DNA from 2 places in the Streptomyces sp. NPDC014870 genome. Region 1 is predicted to be linked to the other one. Evidence: riboswitches for the same ligand, from Rfam matches in the RefSeq annotation. Region 1 holds a riboswitch; the other holds the start of a gene.
The links. Region 1 has a riboswitch for S-adenosylmethionine ahead of ACF09C_RS13575 (aminotransferase class V-fold PLP-dependent enzyme). Riboswitches for the same ligand answer to the same signal wherever they lie in the genome.
Positions count from the first base shown of each region.

Region 2: linked by a shared signal. The riboswitch ahead of thrC (threonine synthase) and the one ahead of ACF09C_RS13575 (aminotransferase class V-fold PLP-dependent enzyme) in region 1 are both predicted to bind S-adenosylmethionine.

Region 1 covers NZ_JBIBWQ010000004.1:238,884-242,281, forward strand. The annotation lists gene ACF09C_RS13565 (cytochrome bc complex cytochrome b subunit) at 1-77, shown strand, start outside; gene trpD (anthranilate phosphoribosyltransferase) at 235-1,299, shown strand; SAM riboswitch class IV at 1,409-1,525, shown strand; gene ACF09C_RS13575 (aminotransferase class V-fold PLP-dependent enzyme) at 1,733-3,178, shown strand; gene ACF09C_RS13580 (glycerate kinase) at 3,189-3,398, opposite strand, start outside.
Region 2 covers NZ_JBIBWQ010000009.1:272,011-275,408, forward strand. The annotation lists gene ACF09C_RS26010 (MoaD/ThiS family protein) at 40-318, opposite strand; gene thrC (threonine synthase) at 353-1,645, opposite strand; SAM riboswitch class I at 1,663-1,832, opposite strand; gene ACF09C_RS26020 (glucosyl-3-phosphoglycerate synthase) at 1,953-2,894, shown strand; gene ACF09C_RS26025 (hypothetical protein) at 2,951-3,398, shown strand, end outside.

The sequences.
Region 1 (3,398 bases):
ACGGCGAGGACCACCAGATCGCCAAGCCCACCGCCGAGGAGTACAAGGAGATCACCAGCGGCCACGGCCACCACTGATCGCCTGATCCTCACTCCCCCCAGGGCTTCGCCCTGAGGGGACCCCCAGAAGATCGCCACAGCGGGAGCCCCGTCCATTCGATGGACGGGGCTCTTTGCCGTCCCCGTTGCTCGATAGGGTGGAGTCGTCACTTTCACGCACTGATCAGGAGCTGCCATGAGCGCTGCCATCCCCGCTGGAGGACCTACGTCGGCGGGCCGCTCCTGGCCTGCCGTCCTGGACGGACTGCTGACCGGCCGCGACCAGAGCGCGGAGGACACCGCCTGGGCCATGGACCGCATCCTGCGAGGTGAGGCCACCGACGCGCAGATCGCCGGCTTCGCCGTCGCGCTGCGGGCCAAGGGCGAGACCGTCGAGGAGATCACCGGCCTCGTCCGGACCATGTACGAGCACGCCAACCTGATCGAGGTCCCCGGCCCGTCCGTGGACATCGTCGGCACCGGCGGCGACGGCGCCAAGACCGTCAACATCTCCACCATGTCCGCGATCGTGGTGGCCGGTACCGGGGCGAAGGTCGTCAAGCACGGCAACCGGGCCGCCTCCAGCGCGAGCGGCGCCTCCGACGTCCTGGAGAAGCTGGGCGTCAACCTCGAACTGACCCCCAGGCGGGTCGCCGAGGTCGCCGAGGAGGCCGGCATCACCTTCTGCTTCGCCGTGAAGTTCCACCCGGCGTTGCGCCATGTGGCCGCGGCCCGCAAGGAACTCGGCATCCGGACCACCTTCAACTTCCTCGGTCCGCTCACCAACCCGGCCCGGGTCAAGGCCCAGGCGACCGGTGTGGCCGACGCCCGGATGGCCCCGATCATGGCCGGTGTGCTCGCCGAGCGCGGCTCCTCCGCGCTGGTCTTCCGCGGCGACGACGGCCTGGACGAGCTGACGACCACGGCCACCTCGCGGGTCTGGGTGGTACGGGACGGCCAGGTGCGCGAGGAAGCCTTCGACCCGAGGGACGTCGGCATCGAGCTGGTCCCCGTGGAGGCGCTGCGCGGCGCCGACGCCTCGTACAACGCGGACGTGGCGCGCCGGCTGCTCGCGGGCGAGACCGGTCCCGTACGGGACGCGGTCCTGCTGAACTCGGCGGCGGCGCTCACGGCGCTGAACCCGGGGGAGGGCACCCTGGTGGAGCGGCTGCGCCAGGGGATCGCGCAGGCGGCCGAGGCGATCGACTCGGGGGCCGCGCGGCAGGCGCTGGAACGCTGGGTGGCGGCCAGCAACGCGTAGCGGGTGCGAGCGTGACGAAGGGGTCCGGGACCGTCCGGGCCCCTTTTCGCGTCCCGGATCCCGGACACGGGTTGCGCCGGAGCGATCACCTGGCATAGCTTCTTGGCCAGGTCATGAGTGACAGCTACGAAGCCCCGGCTTGCTGTCCGGCAACCCTCCGTCCGTGGCGGGGTGCCCCGGGTGAAGACCAGGCCGTAGGCAGCGAGGTCTACGGCAAGCGCGGACCCCTGCACACCGTGAAACGTGTGCGGCCCTGGGGTCCTGGTCCTCAAGGGAGCAGTCTCGTGAGCAAGCGAATGCGTTAGGGCCTTCGGCCCCTTCTCCTCACCCTCCGCACGCCCTGTCGTGTGTCGAGGCAACACCCGTACGAGGCACCCTCTTCGCGCTGCCCTGCGGGCCCTTCGCTGCCCAAGTCCTGCCAGGAGATACCGCCATGTCCGCGTACCCGAACGCCGCCGTCGCCACCGCCACCGCCGTCACCACCGACTCCGAGGCCGCCGACCCCTGCTGTGCCGCCCCGCTCCCGGTGCTCGGGCGCGATGTCACCGTGCCGCTCGTGACCGGCGGCGAGGTCACGTACGCCGCGCTCGACTACGCCGCCAGCGCGCCGGCCCTCCAGCGGGTGTGGGACGACGTCGCCGCGTACGCCCCCTACTACGGCAGCGTCCACCGGGGCGCCGGGTACCTCTCGCAGCTCTCCACCGACCTGTTCGAGAACAGCCGGGTCACCGTCGCCGAGTTCCTCGACTGCCGCCCCGGCGACCAGGTCGTCTTCACCCGCTCCACCACCGACTCGCTCAACCTGCTCGCCGCGGTCCTCCCGGCCGGCTGCGAGGTCTTCGTCTTCGAGACCGAGCACCACGCCTCGCTCCTGCCGTGGCAGGGCGCGCGGGTGACGTACCTCAACGCCCCCCGCACGCCCGCCCAGGCGGTCGAGACCCTGGAGCGCGCCCTCGCCGACCGCGACCCTTCCCCGAGCTCTCGGCTTCGCTCGAGCAGGGGATACCCCACACGCCCCGCCCTGGTCTGCGTGACCGGCGCGTCGAACGTCACCGGTGAGCTGTGGCCGGTGAAGGAGCTGGCCGCCGCCGCGCACGCGCACGGCGCCCGGATCGTCCTCGACGCCGCCCAGCTCGCGCCCCACCACCCCGTCTCCGTGAAGGAGTTGGACGTGGACTGGGTCGCGTTCTCCGGGCACAAGCTGTACGCGCCCTTCGGCTCCGGAGTCCTCGCGGGCCGTGCCGACTGGCTCCAGGACGCCGAGCCCTACCTCGCCGGTGGCGGCGCCTCCAAGAAGGTCGCCCGGCGCGCCGACGGCGGAGTGGACGTCGAGTGGCACACCACGGCCGCCCGCCACGAGGCCGGTTCGCCGAACGTGATCGGCGTCTACTCCATCGCCTCCGCCTGCAAGGCGCTCACCGAAGCCGGATTCGACCAGCTGGTCGCCCGCGAGCAGCACCTCATCGACACCGTACGGGCGGGCCTCGCCGAGGTGCCCGAGGTGAAGGTGCTCTCGCTCTTCGGCGACGACGCGCCGCGCGTCGGCGTCATCTCCTTCGTCGTCGAGGGGTGGAACAGCTCGCACTTTGCCGCCGCCCTCTCCGCCGAGTACGGCATCGGCGTCCGCGACGGCCTGTTCTGCGCCCACCCGCTCGTCCGCACCCTGCTCGGCAGCGACCCGCAGACCCAGGGCGAGTGCGGCGCGCCCGAGGCGGCGCCCGGCGAGAAGTCCCTCAACGCCATCCGGGTCAGCTTCGGCGCCGGTACGCCCGACGAGCACGTGGAGCGTTTCGTACGGGCCGTGAAGGAGCTGGTCCGGAACGGCGCGCAGTGGAAGTACCGTACCGAGGATGGCCGTTGCGTTCCGGACCGCGGCTGACACCTGGCTCTCAGGCGGCGAGCCGGGTGCCCACCAGGACCATGCGCAGGGCGCGCTCGGCCGCGTCGGCGAGGAACTCCGCGCCCCGGTCGAGCGCCTCGGGCAGGGCCACCGGGGCGGGCAGGATCGAGCCGTAGGCGTCCACCCCCACCGCCCGGACGTGGTGGACGCCCTGGCCGAGGGTCCCGGCGAGCGCGAGCACCGGGACCCCGTGGGCCTT
Region 2 (3,398 bases), on a different contig from region 1:
GTTACGCCGGGTAACTCCACGGCGGTCGGTGGTCGGCGATCAGCAGCCGCCGGCGACCGCCGGGATGATCGAGACGCCCGCGCCGTCCGGCGTCGCCGTCTCCAGGCCCTGCTCGAAGCGCACGTCGTCGTCGTTCACGTAGACGTTCACGAAGCGGCGCAGCTTGCCCTGGTCGTCCAGGACGCGCGCGGCGATGCCCGCGTGGTTCTTCTCCAGGTCCGAGATGACCTCGGACAGGGTCGCGCCCTCCGCCGGAACCTCGGCCTGGCCGCCCGTGTAGGTACGGAGGATGGTGGGGATACGGACCTTGACGCTCATGTGCTGCTGCCTTCCGTGAACGGACGAGTGGGGGTCAGTGGGCCAGGCCGGCGGCGCGGAACGCGTCCAGGCTCGGCTTGATGGTGGCGGTCGCCTGGGAGGTGTCGGCCACCGCGTCCAGGGTCTTGAGGCCGTCACCCGTGTTGAGTACGACCGTGGTGAGGGTCGGGTCGATGAGGCCGGCCTCGACCAGCTTCTTCGTCACGCCGACCGTCACGCCGCCCGCCGTCTCGGCGAAGATGCCCTCGGTCCTGGCCAGGATCTTGATCGCGTCGACGACCTGCTCGTCGTTCACGTCCTCCACGGCGCCGCCGGTACGGCGGGCGATGTCGAGGACGTACGGGCCGTCGGCCGGGTTGCCGATGGCCAGCGACTTGGCGATGGTGTTCGGCTTCTGGGGCCGTACGACGTCGTGACCGGCCTTGAAGGCGGCGGACACCGGCGAGCAGCCCTCGGCCTGGGCGCCGAAGATCTTGTACGGCTTGTCCTCGACCAGGCCCAGCTTGATGAGCTCCTGGAGACCCTTGTCGATCTTGGTGAGCTGCGAGCCGGAGGCGATCGGGATGACGAGCTGGTCCGGAATGACCCAGCCGAGCTGCTCGCAGATCTCGTACGCGAGCGTCTTGGAGCCCTCGCCGTAGTACGGCCGCAGGTTGACGTTGACGAAGCCCCAGCCCTCGCCCAACGGGTCGCCGATGAGCTCGGAGCAGAAGCGGTTGACGTCGTCGTAGTTGCCCTCGATGCCGACCAGCTCGCCGCCGTAGACGGCGGCCATGACGACCTTGCCCTGCTCCAGGTCGTGCGGGATGAACACGCAGGAGCGGAAGCCGGCGCGGGCGGCGGCGGCGCCGACGGCGCCGGCCAGGTTGCCGGTGGAGGAGCAGGAGAGCGTGGTGAAGCCGAAGGCGCGGGCGGCCTCGAGGGCCTGGGCGACGACGCGGTCCTTGAAGGAGTGCGTCGGGTTGCCGGAGTCGTCCTTGACGAAGAGCTTGCCGGGCTCGACGCCCAGCTCGGCGGCGAGGTTGTCGGCCTGGACGAGCTTGGTCCAGCCCGGGTTCAGGTTCGGCTTCTCGGCGACGTCGGCGGGGACGGGCAGCAGCGGGGCGTAGCGCCAGATGTTGGCGGGGCCGGCCTCGATCTGCTTGCGCAGCGCCTCGGGGTCGCCGACGGGGAGGTCGTACGCGACTTCGAGGGGGCCGAAACACAGCTCACAGGCGAAGATCGGGCCGAGTGCGAAGACTTCACCGCATTCCCGGCAGGAAAGGCCGGAAGCGGGACCGAGGTCGACATTCTGAGCGGTGTCGGGGGTAGCGGTCTGTACAGCCATGGAGGCGAGGCCCTTTCTCCTCATCTTTCTCATGGCGAACGTCGCCATGAGACGGATTTGGCACCTTCCCTAGCCGGGAGCCTCGCGGGCGCAGTGGCGACGACTGGCGACGCTTGCGGACGAGTGACCGACTGGAGGGTTGCCGGGGCTTCAACGGGCCGTTTCCCTCTGCCCCTCTGGATGAGCGGTATTCGATTGTGAGACGCGGGCGGCACCCCGACATGCATCGGGCATCCGCGTTGTTCAAGACTGTAACCGAAGGCCCGGAGGGTTGAACCTGCCGTCCGAACCGCGAGATGGAGATCACGTGCTGGAGGAAGTGGAGCGCTGGCTGGGCCGGCGGTCCTGGTCCGTGGCGGACCGTTCGCTCGACCGCGTCCTGGCGGCGAAGCACGGGACGACGGTCAGCGTCGTCCTGCCCGCACTGAACGAGGAGGCGACGGTCGGCGAGATCGTGGCCGTCATCCGGCGCGAGCTGATGACCGAGGCGGTTCCGCTGGTGGACGAGCTGGTGGTGATCGACTCCGGCTCCACCGACCGTACGGCGGAGGTGGCGGAAGCGGCCGGGGCCCGGGTGGTGGCGCGGGACGCGATCCTGCCCCGGATACCGGCCGTGCCCGGCAAGGGCGAGGTGCTGTGGCGGTCACTGATGGTGACCGAGGGGGACATCGTCTGCTTCGTCGACGCGGACCTGCGGGACTTCTCCGCGGACTTCGTCACCGGCATCGTCGGCCCGCTCCTGACCGACCCGGACGTCGACTTCGTGAAGGCGATGTACGACCGCCCGCTCGGTGACACCCCAGGTCAGGGCGGTCGGGTGACGGAGCTGGTGGCGCGGCCGCTGCTCAATCTGCACTGGCCGCAGCTGGCCGGCTTCGTCCAGCCGCTGGGCGGCGAGTACGCGGCGCGCCGCTCGCTGCTCGAACGGCTGCCGTTCCCGGTCGGTTACGGAGTGGAGCTGGGCCTGCTCGTGGACGCGCTGCACACGGTCGGCCTGGACGCGCTCGCGCAGGTGGACGTCGGGGTCCGCAAGCACCGGCACCAGGACGGGCGGGCGCTCGGCCGGATGGCGGCGGCGATCTACCGTACGGCGCAGCTGCGGCTCTCCCGGGGCCATCTGGTGCGGCCGCTGCTGACCCAGTTCGAGCGCGGCGAGGAGGGCTTCACCCCGCGCACGTACCCGGTGGACACGGAGGAGCGGCCGCCGATGGTCGAGATCGCGGAGTACGCGCACCGCCGCGTGGCGTAACGCCGAATGATTGTACTTTTTGCCTACATTTCCGTTTTATGCGGTTCGACAATCGAATGACCACATCGCTGGCGGCCCTCGCGCTGGCCGCCGGCTCCCTCGGCTCGCTCCCGCTCACGCTCGCCGCGGCCGGTCCGGCCGCGGCGGACGTGGTGGAGCCCTTCGGCAAGCGCTACGACGCCTCGCTGCACGGCGACTTCACGACCATCGGCAACACGGTCATGGGCTGCCCCACGGCCCCCGCCGACCTGGCCGCGCGCTGCGCCACCGCCGCCTCCGGGCAGGGCGGCGACAACAACAACACCTTCGTCATGCGGCGGATCAACACCGCCTCCATGGACGCCGGTTACGGATCGAGCACCGGTCACGTCGTCGTCCCGGCGGGGGCGAGGGTCGCGTACGCCCGGCTGTTCTGGGGCGGCAACGACGGTACGTACAAAGGGCCGAGCGGGGCGCAGCTGAAGCGCTGCGACATCTCCGGCGCCGATGTGACGACCTCGCCGG